Regions from separate parts of the Sinomonas flava genome, predicted to be linked through region 1. Evidence: riboswitches for the same ligand, from Rfam matches in the RefSeq annotation. Region 1 holds a riboswitch; each other region holds the start of a gene.

Region 1 (4,365 bases):
CGCAAGGTCCAGGTGCGCTCGGGGTCGAGCAGCGTGAACTGCGCGAGGGCGGACTGGTTGGCCTCGCTCCTGATGTACGTCAGGGGCGCGTCCTGGTCGAGGCCGGAGAGGTCCAGGCCGGTCCAGCCGGCGAACAGTGCCAGCGCCGCATCGGTGTCCACGTGCGCCTCGTAGTCGGCGAGCTTCGCCGCGGCAGCCTCGTCGGTCTCGGCCACGATCACCGTGGCGATGTTGAAGGCCTTGACCGACTCCGGGGCCCGCCCGGCGGCGGCCAGCTCGGCGCGGAGCCCGTCCGTGTACTTGCGCGCCTGGGCCGGCGTGGAGGCGGCGAAGAACACGGCCTCGGCGTGCCGCCCCGCGAAGGCGCGCCCGCGGGCCGAGGCCCCGGCCTGGAACAGGAGCGGCGTCCGCTGCGGGGACGGCCCGACGAGGGCCGGCCCGGGCACCCGGTACACGTCGCCGTCGTGCCCGATCCCCCGCACCCCGGCGGGGTCCACGAACACGTTGGCCGCGGCGTCCGCGACCACCGCCCCGTCGTCCACGGAGCCCTCCCAGAGCTTGTAGACCACGTCCATGAACTCCTCGGCGCGGTCGTAGCGCTCGTCGTGCGGGATCTGGGTGTCGAGGCCGAGGTTCCTTGCGGCCGACTCCTGGTACGAGGTCACGATGTTCCACCCGACGCGCCCACCCGTGAGGTGGTCGAGCGTGCCGAACTTGCGGGCGAGCAGGTACGGGTGCTCGTAGGTGACCGAGGCCGTGACCCCGAAGCCGAGCCGCTCCGTGGCGGCCGCGAGGGCCGAGACGATGAGCAGCGGATCCAGCGTCGGATACTGCACGCCGCCCCGCACGGCGGCGTCGGCGGAGCCCCCGTGGACGTCGTACTGGCCGAGGATGTCGGCAAAGAAGATTCCGTGGAACCCGCCGTCCTCGAGTGCCTTCGCGAGGTCGGTCCAGTACCCGAGCTCCGCGAATCGGTGGGCCCCCGAGTCGGGGTGACGCCATAGCCCGGGCGACTGGTGCACGGGCACGAGCATCTCGAACGCGTTGAGGAGCAGCGGCTTGGTCATGAGGCCTCCGTGAGTGCGGTCTGGGCAGCGCGTCCCCGGGCCGGGTCCTTCGCAGCAAGCGCAGCGGCGGTGGTGAGAATCGCGAGGAACACGAACCAGCCGCACACGAGCCACGGCTGGCCGCCGCCGGCCTGCAGGAGCGAGGCAGCGACGAGCGGGGTGATCGCAGCGGAGAGGACGGTGCCGACCTGGTACCCGAAGGAAACGCCCGAGTAGCGCAGCTCGGTGGGGAACTGCTCGGCGAACCACGCGGCCTGAGGGCCGTAGATGGCGTCGTGCAGGATGTTCATCCCCACGAGAAGGACGAGGGGCAGGAACGCGAGGTTCCCATGGTCTAGGAACCAGAAGAACGGCCAGATGAGCACCGCGACGCCGATTGCGGCGCCCACGGCGATCCGCTTGCGGCCGATCCGGTCCGAGAGCCAGCCCCAGAACGGGCCCGAGAAGAGGCCGATCGCCGAGACGATGAGGATGGCGGTGAGCCCCGACGCCGTGTCCTCGCGGCGGTCCTTGAGGTAGCCGAGGATGTAGACGGTCATGAGGGTGTAGATGGCCGGCTGTACCAGGCGCAGGCCGACCGTGACGAGGATCCCGCGCGGGTGCTCGCGGAGCACCCGGACCACCGGCCGCGCGACCACGCGGTCCTGTTCCTGCACGGCGGTGAACTCCTCGGCGTCGGTCACCCCGAGACGGATCCACAGCCCCACCAGCACGAGGGCGCCCGAGAAGAGGAAGGGGATGCGCCAGCCGAAGGCCTGGAACTGGTCGGTGGTGAGGAAGGCTTGGGCGAGCGCGTAGGCACCGGTGGCCAGCAGCATTCCGGCCGCGGAGCCGACCTGCGTGAACGAGCCGAAGAAGCCGCGCTGTCCCGCCGGGGCGTGCTCCACGGAGAGCAGCGCGGAGCCGCCCCACTCCGCGCCGGCGGAGAGGCCCTGGATGAGCCGCAGCAGCACGAGCCCGGCCACGGCGAGGATGCCGATCGCGGCATAGTTCGGCAGGACGCCGATGAGGGTCGAGGCCACGCCCATGGTCAGGAGCGACCACACGAGCAGCGCCTTCCGGCCGATCCGGTCGCCGAGGTGACCCGCGATCACCCCGCCGAGGGGCCGCGCCACGAAGCCCACGGCGTACGTCGCGAACGAGGCGAGGATGCCGACGAGCGGCGAGGCGTCGGGGAAGAACTGCTTGTTGAAGACGAGCGCGGAGGCCGTGCCGTACAGGTAGAAGTCGTACCACTCGATGGTTGTCCCGACGAACGCCGAGGCGAGGATGCGCCGCTTGGCGCGGAGGGTCGCCCCGAGCCCTGCGCGGGTGGGCGCGGTCAGCTGTGTGGCCATGGAGGTCCTTCGTGTCACGGCGTCCAGCTCCGCGGGGCGCCATACTTACGACGCCGGTCTGCCGACGCCGTCGAATCCTCACCTGGAGCACCCCGCTACAGCAGGAGGGTTGCCGTCCGGCCAGCCAGGGCTTGCCACCGGATCTCTTGATTCTTCTTCAGGATTGTTCCGAGACCGGCCGCGGTCCCGCAAAGCGCCTCGTCACAAAGCGCAAACTGCGGGGCCGCGGTGCCGGTCAGGGAGTGTCCGCGCTGGGCGTGCCGGGCGTACTGATGCTCACGGTGACACGCGTGCCCTCGCCCGGTGCCGAGGCGACCGCCATGGTCGCGCCGGCCTCCTCGACGCGCTCCCTCAGCGCGCGCAGCCCGTTGTCGCGAGTCGCAGCGCCAGCGGCCGCATCCGTCGGGTCGAAGCCTGCGCCGTCGTCGCGGACCTCGAGCGTCACCTCGTCCTCGAGGTAGGCCAGGCGCACGACGGCGGTGCTCGCCTGCGCGTGCTGCCAGACGTTCGCGAGGCTCGCCTGAGCGGCCTTGAGGAACGCGTCCTCTGCGTTGTCGGGCAGGGGGCGGGAGGTCCCTTCGAGGTCGAAGCGGCAGGTGAGGCCCGTTCCCCGTGCTGACGATGCGGCGGTGGTCCGCTCGCACAGCGTCCGGAGGGACTCTGCAAGGCGGGGGTCCTGGCGCTGCGCGGCCGGCTGCCGGATCGGGGCCTCCCGCGGCGGCTTGGGTTCGGGTTCTGTAGGCTGGACGACCGCAGGCTGCGCCTCGCTGGGCGCGTTGGGCGCGGGCTCCGCGCCTGAGGCGGGCTGTGGGGCCGGCAGCCGCTCGATAGCCGGCTGCGGAGGGAGCGGGAGCTGAAGCTGGATGAAGAACAATGGGATGGCGACCCAGGCGAACTCCGTGCTGACGGCCACGAGCACGGCCCACAGCGCGCACATCCCCGCGAGCCAGTGCAGCCGGTACTGCGCCGGATCGAAGGGAAGGCCCTTCGCGGGCCGTTTCTGGAGCACGATCCCGGCCGCGTACGCCGCCGCGAGGAGTCCGACGAGGGGAAGCACAATGCCTGGTGCGGCCCCGGCTGCGTCCGGAGCCGGGGCAAGGGCGCGGACGGTCCCGATCAGGAGCAGGAGCGCGAAGGCCACGTGCAGTGCCGTGGGAAGCCACCGGAGGACCCGCTCGGCCGGCGTCGCGGGAGGATCTGGGGAAGGCTGGGGAGTCTGGGCTGCCGTTGCTGGGGGGCTTGAGCGGCTGAACATGGCCCCGAGCCTACCCGCGGCCCCCGCGCGCGCTGGGGACATCGCCCGGAGCTTCCTCAGAGACGGGCGGGGGCCTTCCGGCGCTGTTCCCACCAGCTGCGCAGGCTGTCGAGGGTGACGACGTCTGGCGCGCCGTCGAACGCGCCGCCCTGCGGGTCGTCCTGCCGGCTGCGGCGGATCGGGTCGCCCGCGGGGTCGTAGATGTCCATGACGACCTTGACGCACAGGTACACGAGCGCGCCCATGTGCGCGAGGATCGCGCCGACATAGTAGGGCGAGTCGATGTTGTTCTGGGGCGGTCCCCCGCTGGTCCACTGCCCGAGGTACATCCAGACGGCCGCCCAGTGGACGGCCTCGACGGCCATCCAGATGAGGAAGTCGCGCCACCGGGGCCGCGCCAGCGCCAGCAGCGGGATGAGCCACACGACGAACTGCGGGGAGTACACCTTGTTCGTCAGGATGAACGCCGCCACGACGAGGAACGCGAGCTGCGCGAGCCGCGGACGCCGGGGGGCGTGGAGCGCGATCACGGCGATCACCGCGCACAGGACCACGAGCGAGACGGTGACCATCGCGTTGATGCCCGGGGCGTCGAGCATGATCCAGTGGAGCCGCTCGGCGATGAGGTTCCAGGCGAAGTAGATCGAGGAGAAACCGGCGGGGCGCTCCCTGGTGAAGTCGAGGAAGTACCCCCAGCCGCGCGGGT
Region 2 (4,365 bases), on a different contig from region 1:
GAACTCGACGGGCACGTGACGGTGCTGCTCGGCCATTCGGGTGTGGGCAAGTCGACCATGGTCAACGCGCTCACCGGCGCTGACCGGGCCACCGGAGGCGTGAACGCCGTGACCGGGCGCGGGCGGCACACCTCGTCGTCGGCGCTTGCCCTCCGCCTCTCCGAGGCCCCGCCGGGGAGCTGGATCATCGACACCCCGGGGATTCGGTCGTTCGGCCTCGCGCACGTGGACCCGGACCGGATCCTGCGCGCCTTCGCCGACCTCGAGCCCGGCACCGCGGCGTGCGAGCGGGGCTGCCGCCACGACGCCGCGGCTGTCGGCTGCGGGCTCGACGCGTGGGTCGCCGAGGGCAATGCGGGCGACGCCGGTCCGGCCCGCCTCGCGTCGCTGCGCCGTCTGCTCGGCAGCGGCTCGCGCGAGGAGGCGCAGGACGCCAAGGAGCTCGGCGCGTAGCGGGCCCCCTCTTCCAGGCGGAGCCTCCCGCTCCGGCAGGGCGCGAAGCGATAGCGTGGGGTCCATGACGCAAGCGCCCGAGACGTACAACGACGACCTCCGGCTGGCCCACGTGCTGGCGGACTCGGTCGATGCCCAGACCATGGAGCGGTTCAAGGCCCTCGACCTCAAGGTCGAGACGAAGCCCGACCTCACGCCGGTGACGGACGCGGACCGGGCGGCGGAGGAGGCCATCCGCGGCCAGCTTGCCCGCTCCAGGCCTCGGGACGCCGTGGTCGGCGAGGAGTTCGGCACGACGGGGCACGGGGCGCGGCGGTGGATCATCGACCCGATCGACGGCACGAAGAACTTTGTCCGCGGCGTGCCCGTGTGGGCCACCCTCATCGCCCTGGCGGACGGCGACGAGATCGTCATGGGCGTGGTGAGCGCGCCAGCCCTCGGCCGCCGGTGGTGGGCGGTGAAGGGAGCCGGCGCCTATACCGGCCGCTCGCTCGCCTCGGCGACGCGGCTGAAGGTCTCCAATGTGGCGCGGCTCGAGGACGCCTCGCTCTCGTACTCCTCGCTCTCGGGATGGAAGGAGCGCGGGAGCCTCGACGGCTTCATCGGCCTCACCGAGGACGTGTGGAGGACGCGAGCGTACGGGGACTTCTGGTCGTACTGCCTCGTCGCGGAGGGAGCTGTCGACATCGCCACCGAGCCCGAGCTCGCCCTGTACGACATGGCGGCCCTGGTCCCGATCGTGAAGGAGGCGGGCGGGCGCTTCACGTCCCTGGACGGGGAGGACGGCCCGTGGGGCGGGAACGCCCTCGCGACCAACGGGATCCTCCACTCGGAGGTCCTCGGTCGTCTCCACGCCGAGCGCGAGCCGGTCTCGGAGGCGCCCTGACACGCGCTGTCACAATGCGACACGCTCGACGGCCACGGATGCACCCTCCGCACCCCGTGGCCTAGTCTCGTGGACAGGTCACGAGTGCCAGCGCTAAACCCCGGTTTGCTGGCCGGCAACCCTCCCACCGCGGCGGGGTGCCCCGGGTGACGACCAGGCCGGTCCGGAGCGGACCCGGCAAGCGCGGACCCGCCACGGGTCCCTCACGGTCACGAGGAATGCCGATGAGCCCTGTCCCGCCCTCCCTGCTGCCCGCCGTCGACACAGCCGTCGGCACCAGCGCCGCCCCGCCCCACCGGTACGCCGACGCGCTCGAGCCGCTGCTCGCCGTCGTGGGCGCCGACCTGCGGGCGCCGTTGGTGGGCGGGGACGAGGTCCGGTACGCCAATCTCGACTATGCGGCCTCCGCCCCGTCGCTCGCTGCCGTTGCCGACCATCTCACCGACGTACTGCCGTTCTACGCGAGCGTCCACCGGGGTGCGGGGTATGCCTCGCAGATCAGCACGAGCCTGTATGAGAACGCCCGCGGGACCGTCCGCAGGTTCGTCCGGGCCCGGCCCGACGACGCGGTGGTGTTCACGCGCAACACGACGGACTCCCTCAACCTTCTGGCAGGATGCGTCCCGGCCGGGAGCGAGGTCCTGTACCTGGACATCGAGCACCATGCAAACCTCCTGCCCTGGCAGGCGCGCCCGCACCGCAGCGTCGTCGCGGCGCCCAGCCTGGCCGAGACGCTCGAGCGGGTCCGGATCTCGCTGTCCGACGGCGGCGTGGGCCTCCTCGCCGTCACGGGCGCCTCCAATGTCACGGGCGAGGTCCTCCCCATCGCCGAACTAGCCGCGATCGCGCACGAGCACGGTGCCCGGATCGTCGTCGACGCGGCCCAGCTGGCTCCGCACCGCCGGATCGACATGGCTGCCGCAGGAACATCCGGGGAGATCGACTACCTCGCGTTCTCCGGCCACAAGCTCTACGCGCCGTTCGGCAGCGGCGTCCTCGTGGGCCGCGCCGACTGGCTCGACGCCGGCACTCCCCACCTTGCCGGAGGCGGCGCCGTGCGGGAGGTGCGCCTCGACGCGGTCACCTGGGCGGACGGTCCGGCCCGGCACGAGGCCGGCTCCCCCAACGTCCTCGGGGCGGCCACCCTCGCCCGGGCGGCCGAGGTCCTCGGCTCCCTCGACGAGGCCGCGTGGCAGCGGCACGAACAGCAGCTGCGTGCCGCGCTCCTGGAGGGGCTCGCGGAGATCGACGGCGTCACCGTCCACCGGCTGTTCGACGACTCCAAGGAGGCGATCGGCGTCGTGAACTTCTCGGTGGCCGGGCACGACGCCGGGCTGGTGGCCGCCTGCCTCTCGGCAGAGCACGGCGTGGGGCTGCGCGACGGCCGGTTCTGCGCGCACCCGCTCCTGAAGCGCCTCGGCCTGCCGTCGGGCTCGCTGCGCGCGAGCTTCGGGGTCGGGTCCCGGCTGGAGGACGTCGAGCGCCTTGTGGCGGGAGTGCGAGGGCTCGTCGAGGACGGGCTCGGGATCGACTACGCGGTCGACGCCGGCCGGTGGGTGCCCGCCCACGACTCGCGGCCCTTCCCCGCATGGGCCCCCAACACTCCAGGCACCGCGGGCGCAGCCCCCTGTCTCACGGACTCCTGACTTCCACGGCGGCGCCGCTTCGCACGCCGGAATAGAGTGGGCTCGGCAGTCCACGAGGGAGGCAGGGAATGGCACGCGGCGGGCCGAAGCTGGACGACGCACGACGGCGCGAGCTCGCCAGCGCGTTCGAGGCCGGCGGGGCGCACTACGAGAGGGTCCGGCCCGGGTACCCGGCGGAGACGGTCGCGTGGCTCGTCCCCGACGGCGCGGAGACCGCCGTCGACCTCGGGGCCGGCACGGGCAAGTTCACGGGCCTCCTAGCCCGGCATGGGCTCGGGGTCACCGCGGTGGACCCGTCCGCGGACATGCTCGCCGAACTGGGCCGCCGATACGCGGGCGTGCACTGCATCGTCGCGCCTGCCGAGTCGACGGGTCTTCCCGACGGCTGTGCGGACCTCGTCGTCGCCGCCCAGGCCTGGCACTGGTTCGACCCCGAGGCTGCCACGCGGGAGGCCGTGCGGCTCCTGCGCCCCGGGGGACGGGTCGGCCTCATCTGGAACCAGCTCGACACAACGGTGCCGTGGGTCCACCGGCTCTCCCGCATCATGCACGCCGGCGACGTCCACAAGCCCGGCTACCACCCGCCGTCGGGCCCCGAGCTCACCGGCTGGGAGTCTGCTGTCATCCGGTGGGAGGACCCCATCACGCCGGAGGGCATCGTGGACCTCACGAAGTCGCGCAGCTACTACCTCCGTGCCGACGCGCGGCACCGCGCCAAAGTCGAGTCGAACCTCGCGTGGTACCTCCACGAGCACCTCGGGCACGCTCCCGGCGAAGCCCTCGCACTCCCCTACCTGACGCAAGTCTGGCGGGCCGTCCCTTCCGTCTCCTAGGAACGGGCCGGTCGCGGCCACCTTGCCGTCCTCCCCCGGCGGCGCCTACAGTTTAGGCAGACCGAAAAACGGGTCTCCGGTGCGGCGAACAGCCCCGGGAGCGCGCAGCAGAGAGGCTGAAGGGTGAGCAGGACCTTGAAGGCGACCGAGCGGACCCCGGGGTCGCGCTCCCGGTGGATCATGCTCCTGGGAACTCTGGGGCCGGCGTTTGTCGCCTCCGTCGCCTACGTCGACCCTGGGAACGTCGCGGCGAACCTGACTGCAGGGGCGCGCTACAGCTATCTGCTCGTGTGGGTCCTCGTCATCGCGAACGCCATGGCCATGCTCATCCAGTACCAGTCCGCCAAGCTCGGAGTCGTCACCGGGCGCACCATGCCGGAGATCCTGGGCCAGCGACTGGGCCGTACAGCCCGCAGGCTGTACTGGGCGCAGGCGGAAGTCGTGGCGCTCGCCACGGACCTGGCCGAGGTCGTGGGCGGCGCGCTTGCCCTGCACCTCCTCTTCCAGGTGCCGCTTCCGCTGGGGGCCGTCATCATCGGCGCCGTGT
Region 3 (4,365 bases), on a different contig from region 1:
TGGAACACCGTGCCGTTGTCGAACTCGATGGGCGCGCGGTCGGCGTCGTGCGTCAGGACGAAGACCGGCGCGTGGAACGGCGGCTCGTCGCCCCACCATCCGCGCCAGTCCGGATTGTCCGGGAACGTGTGCAGGCCGAACATCCCAGCGCCCATGATCTCGGCGCCGATGCCCTCGAAGTAGGCCGCCCCGTAGCGGTCGTCGACACCGGTGGTGCCCTCCCCGGAGCGGTCGCCGAGGACCCGCTCGCGGAACGTCCTGGTGCCGGTGTATGCGGCGACGAGGCGCGCCCAGTCCTCGCCCATCGGGTTCTCCGGCGTCTGGTCGGCGGTCGACGCGTAGCCGTCGAGGGAGATGTTGAGGTCGAGGCGAACGGCCATGTGTGGCTCCTTCGGGGGTGGGGGAGTGACGAGGCAGCGCGGCGACGCGGCCCCACCGCAGCCCCGGGGCCTTGTCATCCAGTGCCATTGTGCCGCTCGGGCTCCCGCTGGGCGAGGAGGCGCCCAGTCAGCGGACGATCTTGAAGTTGAACTCCGGCGTCCCAAGAGCGCCCCACAGGCGCAGCCACACGGGAAGGAGCATCTCGGTGCCGCGGGCCGTCGTGATGTCGCCGAGGTCGATGATGTCCTGGTGGCCCATCTCCGCCAGGAGCCCGGACACGGTGGCCTTCGCCGCGGCGTCGTTCCCGGAGACGAACACAGTGCTGGCCTCGCCCAGCTTGGCGGGGTCCGCCATGAGGGACGCGTTGAGCGTGTTGAGGGTCTTCACCACGAGCGCGTCGGGGTGTGCGCGCTGGATCTGCTCGCCGAGCGAGTCGGTGTCCTTCACGAACAGTGTCGGCGGCATGCCGGCGCTGAGGTCCAGCGGGTTCGCGATGTCGACGAGGACCTTGCCCGTGAGGTTCTCCTGGCCTGCCAGTGCGAGGACCTCGAGGGCTGCTCCGCCGCTGGTGGCGTTGATGGCGAGCTCGGCGGCCGAGGCGGCGTCGGTGAACGCGGCGAGCCCCACGGCCGGGTTCGCCGCAGCCCAGGCGGCGAACGCGTCGTCGCCGGTACGGGCGAGGGTCTCGTCCGGGTTGCGGGTGCCAATGGTGACGGCGTGGCCGAGCTCGGCGAGGCGGGCCGCGAGGGCGCGCCCGACCATGCCGGTGCCGAGTACTGCGATCTTCATGGTGCTCCTTCGAGTCGCCATCCGTTCGATGTGACGGATCGTTCCGTCTATTATTTGTGACGGATCGGTCCGTCTGTCAAGCTGGAAGGGCACGGACGGCACGAGGAGGAAGATCGCGGTGACGCGGCGGACGGCTGAAGAGAACAGGCGCAACATCCTGGAGGTGGCCACGCGCCTCTACTACCAGCAGGGGATCCGCGCGGTGGGCATGGACGCTGTCGTGAAGGAGTGCGGCGTTGGGAACGCCACGGTCTACCGGCAGTTCCCCACCAAGGACGCTCTGGCCACCGCCTATGTCCGAGGCGGTGCCGACGCGTGGTTCGAGCGCATGGAGCAGGCCGCGGCCGAGTATGTGGACCCCCGGCAGAAGCTCAGCGCAGTGTTCGAGGTCCTCGCGGAGGACACCGCTGGGGCGGGGTACCGGGGCTGCCCCATGCTGAACACGAATACCGAGTTCCCCGAGGGCGACCACCCTGCGCACCGTGTCGCCGTCGACCACAAGCAGAGGGTGCGTGACTGGCTCCGCACGCTTGCCGAGCAGGCAGGCGCCGAAGATCCCGGCCTCCTGGCCGAGGAATTGCTGATCGTGCTGAACGGCGCCTACGCCACCGCGGCGGTCCTCGATGGGCGCACGTACGGCAACCGCGCGCTCGGTCTGGCCCGGCGGCTCATCGACGAGGCCTGCCCGCAGCGCTGACGCGTATCCGGCGTGCAGGTCCCTGAGCTGACCGGAACACCGCCAAGCCGTCGTCGTGGATGTATGCCTTCGATACTCAGTCGTTTCGTCATCGAGGGTCATGTGGGCCGGAGGCAATGTGACCTTTTAGGGCGCGCTGTTGCCCACCGCGACGTCACGGGTCGTTGTTACGGAGATGGATAGACGGGACTGGTGGGGTTCCGTAGATTCGGGCCCAGGATCAAGAGTCCCGGCGTGAAGCTCTGGCTGGCCGGGCGGCAACCCTCTCCCGTAGTGGGGTGCCCCAGATGAAGATCCGGCCGCGGTGGCCATCCGCGGCAAGTACGGCGCCCGCGAACCGCGGGCGTCCGGGGGATTGGACCACCATGACTGTCACCATCGGGGAGCAGGCCGTCGGCGGCGCGGACGTGCCCCGCGCCATGGGGCACTGGGCCGCTGGCATCGCCGTCGTCCCCTTCGCCGCGGCGGCCGACGACGTCCCGCACCTCGAGTGTCGCCGCTGGCAGCGGGTGGACGCGGGGCACCGCCTCATCCTGACCGGGCAGGCTGTGGGCCCGTGGTGTCCGGGGAGTTTCCTTCCTCTGACCAACCACGAGTACCGGGCCAAGTAGCGCGCCCAGGTTCTTTCTCTTTTCTCCTTATCGCGCGCGGAGTGCCGCTGCGCCCATGAGGGCTGCCTCCGTGCGCCCAGAAACCCTAGGAAAACCCGATGAAAACACTTGCATCCATTGCCGGAGCCGCGCTGGCAGCCGTCCTCGCCGCGGCCGTTTCGGCCTGCTCAGGCCCTGCCGCCGCCACAGGCGCAGGTCAGGAGACCACCGAGCTGCGGTACCAGGGATCCGCGAACAACGTCACCCTCCCCGAACTCGCACAGGATCTCGGCTTCCTCGGCGACGTCAAGCTCGTCTGGGTGGGCAACACGACCAGCGGGCCCCAGGACATCCAGTCCGCCGCGACCGGCCAGACGGACTTCGGCGGCGCCTTCACCGGCGCCGTGGTCAAGCTCGCCGAAGCCGGCGCCCCCGTGAAGGCGGTCGTGAACTACTACGGCGAGGACGAGAAGACCTTCAACGGCTTCTACGTCAAGGACGACAGCCCGATCCGCACCGCCCGTGACCTCATCGGCAGGAAGGTCGCCGTCAACACTCTCGGGGCGCATTCCGAGGCCGTCCTCGACACTTGGCTCGAGAAGAACGGGCTGACCCCCGAGGAGATCAGGCAGGTTCAGCTGGTGGTCCTCCCACCCAACGACACTGAGGAAGCGGTCCGCCGCGGGCAGGTCGACGTCGGCGTGCTGGGGGGAGTCCTCCAGGACAACGCCGTCGCCGGAGGCGGCCTGCGTTCGCTCTTCAGCGACTACGCCCTGTTCGGGGCCTTCGCCGGAGGACAGTACGTCTTCCGCAGCGATTTCATCGCCAAGAACCCTGACACGGTGCGCGCGTTCACGACCGGCGTCGCCAAAGCCATCGAGTGGGAGCGCACCACTCCGCGGGAGACCGTGATCGAGCGCTTCACCCAGATCATCGAGAAGCGCAACCGCGGCGAGAGCACCAAGAACCTGAAGTACTGGAAGAGCGTGGGCGTACCCCGCGCCGGGATCATCACCGACACGGACTTCACCCGCTGGGACGCCTGGCTGAACAGGGCCGGGATCGTGGGTGGGCCCATCACGCCGTCCAAGTACTACACCAACGAATTCAACGATCTCGCGAAGGGATGACCATGACCCCTAAGATCAGCCTGCGCGGCGTCAGCCAGCACTTCCAGGTCCGCGGCGGAGGGACCCTGACGGCCCTCGACAGCCTCACCCTCGACGTCCAGGACGGCGAATTCCTCACCCTGGTCGGACCGAGCGGCTCCGGCAAGACCACCCTCCTGGATCTGCTTGCCGGCCTCACGAGACCCGCCTCGGGTGAAGTCCTCGTGGACGGCACGCCGATCACCGGCCCCGGGCGGGACCGGGCCGTCGTGTTCCAGCAGTACGCCCTCTTCCCCTGGCGCACTGCCTCCCAGAACGTCTCGATCGGACTCGAAGGGACAGGGCTGGGCAGGGGCGAACGGGCCGAGCGGGCCACCCACTACCTCGGCCTCGTCGGGCTCGCCGGCTTCGAGGACCGCTACCCCCACGAGCTCTCGGGCGGCATGAAGCAGCGCGTGGCGATTGCCCGCAGCCTCGCGTTCGAACCCGACATCCTCCTCATGGACGAGCCCTTCGCCGCGCTCGACGCCCAGACGCGCGAGCAGCTCCAGGGCGAGCTGCTCCGGATCTGGCGAGCCACCGGCAAGACGATCGTGTTCATCACCCACGGCATCGAGGAGGCGGTCTACCTCGGACAGCGGGTCGCCGTCCTCAGCTCCCGCCCGGGCCGCCTCAAGGCCCTGGTGGACATCCGCCTCCCGGACCACGACGACGAAGCGGACATCCGCTCGCACCCCGCCTTCGTGGAGTACCGCCACGAGGTCTGGAACCTCCTGCACGACGAGGTCCGCCGCGCCAC
Region 4 (4,365 bases), on a different contig from region 1:
AGGGCCAGCCGCGCCTTGCGGATCCCCCGTTTGCCCCGATGCCGGGCGACGATGTCCCGCAGGTCTCCCACCGTGCAGTGCGGCTCCTCGCGGCCCTCCAGCTCGGGATACGGGATCCGGACGCAGGCGTCACCCACGGCGACCAACTCATCCAGCGTGATCCGTTCAGCCAGGTCGAGCCAGGTCCGGGCAGGGCTCGTGACCGGGATGCCTCCGACGAGCATGGTCTCGCCGGGCAGGAGCTTCGCCCGGTGCACGACGACGTGCGGCCGCTTCAGGTGCGCTGCCCCCTCGGGCCGGATCACGTGGAAGACCTCGTCCTCACCCAGCCCCCGCTTCCGGGTTGGGAGGCCATGGAGCTCTGCGGCCGTCGCGTGGGAGGCCGCGCACTGCTCGTTGACCTCGACGAACGGGCGGACCCGCGCGCCCAAGGTGAGCGCCGCCGTCGTGCCCTGTCCCCTGATCCCGCGGCCCAGGGGCCGGAGGCTCCGGTGGCGCAGCCTGCCCTTGCTGACCCCGGCGTGGGCGGCCTCGGCCACCGTGAAGGGCCGTCCGGAGAGCTGCTGGGGGAGACGCCGCGGGGTCTTCATGCCCTCATGAGAGCAGAATCGGGACAAGGCGGCAGAAGTTATCCACACCCCCTCATCGACTGCTCCGCAAGTGTCGTTTTGAGGCCCCAGAACGACACTTACGGAGCAGTCGATGGACCGGGGAGGACGCCGAGGCGGGCCAGACGACGGCGCGCGGCCGCCTCACTCGGCGACATCGGGTCGAGGGCCCGACCCACGACGGCGAGGGTCGCCTTCGCGGCGCCCGTCACCGGGAGCGGCACCGGCCCGAGGCGGGGGCGCACGAGCCCCAGCAGGTCCAGGTGCCGCTGCGGCATCCCCGCGACCACCGCGTTGAACAGCACGGCGTAGCCCGGGCGCAGCAGCGGGTCGAGCGGCGGCCGGCGCAGGAACGAGACCACGTCGGCCAGGCGCGGTCCGCCGGCAAGCTGCCCGGCGGTGTCGTACGCCTCCATCCGTTCGACGAGGGCGGACGCGGTGCGCGGTGGGTCGGCCACCCCCATGAGCTCCCCGGCCACGGCCCACTCCCCCACGTAGCGGTCCGCGCCCCCGGGAACCGGCCCGGCAAGCGATTCGTACGCCCGCAGGAACGCGTCCGTGAAGGCGAGGTGGACCCACTCGGCCAGTGTGGAGTCATTGGCGGAGTAGTGCTCGTGCGTGCCGTGGCCCGTGACGAACTCCCCCTCCACGGGCACGTGCCGCTTACGCACCCACGCGCACGCACGGCGGGCGGCCGCGGTGTCCCCGTAGGTGACGGTGAAGATCCAGCGGATCGTGCCGGCGAGCCGCGCGAGGGGGTCGGCGCGGTAGTTCGAGTGCTCCACGACACCGGCGAGCACGCCCGGGTGCAGGGCCTGCGTGAGCAGGGCGCGGATGCCGGCGGCGATGGGCGTCATGCCCCCGTGGACGGCCCAGACCGCGGAGTCAGGCGCGAAGTACCCGGCGTCGTCGCCCTCTTCGAGGGCTTCCTCCCAGGCCAGGTTCCCCTCGGACTGGCCGGAGAAGGTCGTCAGGAGGCGGCGCCGCAGCGGGCCGATGAGCGTGTCGTTGAGACCGGTGGTCACTCATCCAGCGTACCGGCGGGTTGGCTGGCCGGGGCCCCCTCCGGTCAAGGGGAGCCGGGGCCCCGGCTGCCTGGCGCTGATGCGCCGTCGGTCTACTTTGCCCAGTACACGTGGTTGGTCAGGGGGACGAACTCCTCCGGATCCGAGACGCTGACCACCTCGCCGATCAGGATGACGTGGTCCCCCGCGTCCACCCGCTGCCAGAGGCGACACTCGAGGTGCGGGACGTCGTCGGCCACAATCGGCGAACCCAGCGTCCCGGGCTCCCAGGCCAGTCCCGCGAACTTGTCCGTCCCCTTCGCCGCGAACCGTGCCACGAGGTCCCGATGGGACTCGGACAGGATGTGCACGGCGTAGTTGTCGGTGCGGTTCCAGATCTCGAATGAGCTCGACTTCTTGTCCACCGCCCACGAGACGAGCGGCGGGTCGAGGCTGATCGACGTGAACGAGTTGCTCACGAGGCCTGCGATCGCGCCGCCGTCCGAGGTGGTGATGACGGCGATGCCCGTGGCCCAGTGCCCCATGGCGCGGCGCAGGTCCGCGCCCGTCACGAGGTCGAGGGGTGTCGCTGTCATGGGCTCCTCCAGCTAGTCGGCCGGACGCCCACGGTTCGCAGGCGCCGTACTTGCCGCGGATGGCCACCGCGGCCGGATCTTCATCTGGGGCACCCCACTACGGGAGAGGGTTGCCGCCCGGCCAGCCAGAGCTTCGCGCCGGGACTCTTGATCCTGTCCCTCACAGTACGGAAGGAATCCACCGGTCGTCCAACGTATCCGCGAGCGGTGGAAACACGCGGACACATTGTCATTTGTTACGCACGCCCCGACCTCTGGTTTTGCACGGCGGGCGTTCTTTACGTGAAATGTGAAGTGACCATCCCGAGCGGCCGAGAGATCTGGCTCCGTGACGCCGCAGCAACCATGGCCCCCGCAGGGGCCACAGGTGCTACCGCCAGAACCGATGGAGATGCACATGCCTTCTGCCCTGGCCCAGCCGACTTCCGAGGCCACCCACCGCGGTTCCGCCCTCGCCGCGCCCCGCGCCGCCTCGCTGGAGTTCCGCGGCGTCGCCCAGTCCTTCGCCGCCCGCCGAGGCCGGCACCCCGGGACGGGCGCGCACGACGGCGTGACCCACGTCCTGCGCGACGTCGACCTCGCGCTGGCCCCGGGTGAGATCGTGGCCCTGCTGGGCCCGAGCGGCTCGGGAAAGTCCACGCTGCTACGCATCGCCGCCGGACTCGACGCCCCCGCGACCGGGGAACTTCTCGTGGGCGGGGCGCCGAGCAGCGGCATCTCGCCCCTGTGCGCCGTTGGCTTCCAGGAGCCCCGGCTCCTGCCCTGGCTGAGCGTGCACGACAACGTCGCCCTGGGCCTGCCTAAGGGGACCGACAAGCGCGAGGGGCGCGCCGCCGTCGACCGCCTCCTGGCCCTCGTGGGCCTGACCCACTGCGCGGCGTACCGCCCGGGCGAGATCTCCGGCGGCATGGCCCAGCGGGCCTCGCTGGCCCGTGCCCTGGCCCGGCGCCCCGGGGTGCTGCTCCTGGACGAGCCGTTCGGCGCCCTCGATGCGCTCACCCGGCTGAAGATGCAGGACCTCCTCCTGCGCGTCCACGAGGCCGAGCCCACGACGGTGCTGCTCGTGACCCACGACGTCGACGAGGCGCTCCAGCTCGCCGACCGCGTCGTGGTGCTCGGCTCCGAGGACGGCGTGCCCGGCGCCACGATCCAGCACGTCCTGGACGTCCCGGGCGAGCGCCCACGCGACCGCGCCGACGCCGAGCTCGCCCGCCTCCGCGGCACCCTCCTGTCCACGCTCGGCGTGGACACGCACCACCACTGACTTTCCCCTGCAACTCCACCCGCACCCGCACCCGCAAGAAGAGGTTTCCCATGCCTGCCCTGCACTCGTCCCGTCGCTCCTTCCTTGCCCTCGGCCTCGGCGCCGCCGCCCTCGGTCTGAGCGCATGCGCCGGCGAGGGCTCCGGCGGCTCGGCGCCCGCTGCGAAGGCGGCCGGGACCCTGAACATCGACTGGGCCACGTACAACCCGCTGTCGGTCGTCATCAAGGAGAAGGGCTGGCTCGAGGAGGCCCTCAAGCCCTCGGGCGTCGGCGTCAACTGGGTCCAGTCCGCTGGCTCGAACAAGGCCAACGAAGCCCTCCGCGCCGGTGCCGTCGACGTGGGCTCCACCGCCGGCTCGGCCGCCCTCCTGGCCCGCGCGAACGGCTCGCCCATCAAGGCGATCAGCCTCTACTCCCAGCCGGAGTGGGCAGCGCTCGTGGTCGGCAAGGACTCGAAGATCTCCTCGGTGGCGGACCTCAAGGGCAGGCAGATCGCCGCGACGAAGGGCACCGACCCGTACTTCTTCCTGCTGCAGGCCCTCGAGGCCAACGGGCTCAAGCAGTCCGACGTGACGGTCCAGAACCTCCAGCACGCTGACGGCCGCACGGCGCTGGAGAACGGCTCGGTCGAGGCCTGGAGCGGCCTCGACCCGATCATGGCCGCCGCCGAGCAGAACGGCGCGAAGCTGCTCTACCGCAACATCGACTTCAACACGTACGGCTTCCTCAACGCCACCGAGTCGTTCCTCAAGGACCGCCCCGAACAGGCGCAGGCAGTCGTGGACACCTACGAGAAGGCCCGCGGCTGGGCGGCCGCGAACCTTGAGGAGACCACCTCGATCCTCGCCAAGGCCGCCAGCATCTCCGATGCGGTGGCCGGGAAGGTCATCAAG

The links. A riboswitch is a leader RNA that binds a small molecule or an ion and turns the genes downstream of it on or off. The one in region 1 is predicted to bind S-adenosylmethionine.
Region 2: linked by a shared signal. The riboswitch ahead of ABD298_RS04745 (aminotransferase class V-fold PLP-dependent enzyme) and the one ahead of ABD298_RS13070 (MFS transporter) in region 1 are both predicted to bind S-adenosylmethionine.
Region 3: linked by a shared signal. The riboswitch ahead of ABD298_RS18020 (hypothetical protein) and the one ahead of ABD298_RS13070 (MFS transporter) in region 1 are both predicted to bind S-adenosylmethionine.
Region 4: linked by a shared signal. The riboswitch ahead of ABD298_RS13775 (ABC transporter ATP-binding protein) and the one ahead of ABD298_RS13070 (MFS transporter) in region 1 are both predicted to bind S-adenosylmethionine.

Annotation. Positions count from the first base shown of each region.
Region 1 is NZ_BAAAQW010000006.1:372,647-377,011, reverse strand. Features, by position in the region: gene ABD298_RS13075 (LLM class flavin-dependent oxidoreductase) at 1-1,067, opposite strand, end outside; gene ABD298_RS13070 (MFS transporter) at 1,064-2,404, opposite strand; SAM riboswitch class IV at 2,441-2,556, opposite strand; gene ABD298_RS13065 (sensor histidine kinase) at 2,640-3,659, opposite strand; gene ABD298_RS13060 (glycosyltransferase family 87 protein) at 3,716-4,365, opposite strand, start outside.
Region 2 is NZ_BAAAQW010000003.1:438,031-442,395, forward strand. Features, by position in the region: gene rsgA (ribosome small subunit-dependent GTPase A) at 1-453, shown strand, start outside; gene hisN (histidinol-phosphatase) at 518-1,339, shown strand; SAM riboswitch class IV at 1,416-1,529, shown strand; gene ABD298_RS04745 (aminotransferase class V-fold PLP-dependent enzyme) at 1,564-2,985, shown strand; gene ABD298_RS04750 (class I SAM-dependent methyltransferase) at 3,054-3,818, shown strand; gene ABD298_RS04755 (Nramp family divalent metal transporter) at 3,942-4,365, shown strand, end outside.
Region 3 is NZ_BAAAQW010000014.1:112,128-116,492, reverse strand. Features, by position in the region: gene ABD298_RS18035 (dihydrofolate reductase family protein) at 1-380, opposite strand, end outside; gene ABD298_RS18030 (NADPH-dependent F420 reductase) at 508-1,170, opposite strand; gene ABD298_RS18025 (TetR/AcrR family transcriptional regulator) at 1,289-1,867, shown strand; SAM riboswitch class IV at 2,086-2,197, shown strand; gene ABD298_RS18020 (hypothetical protein) at 2,233-2,478, shown strand; gene ABD298_RS18015 (ABC transporter substrate-binding protein) at 2,577-3,587, shown strand; gene ABD298_RS18010 (ABC transporter ATP-binding protein) at 3,590-4,365, shown strand, end outside.
Region 4 is NZ_BAAAQW010000007.1:98,096-102,460, forward strand. Features, by position in the region: gene ABD298_RS13760 (hypothetical protein) at 1-590, opposite strand, end outside; gene ABD298_RS13765 (oxygenase MpaB family protein) at 689-1,633, opposite strand; gene ABD298_RS13770 (flavin reductase family protein) at 1,726-2,208, opposite strand; SAM riboswitch class IV at 2,250-2,361, opposite strand; SAM riboswitch class I at 2,504-2,600, shown strand; gene ABD298_RS13775 (ABC transporter ATP-binding protein) at 2,606-3,472, shown strand; gene ABD298_RS13780 (aliphatic sulfonate ABC transporter substrate-binding protein) at 3,523-4,365, shown strand, end outside.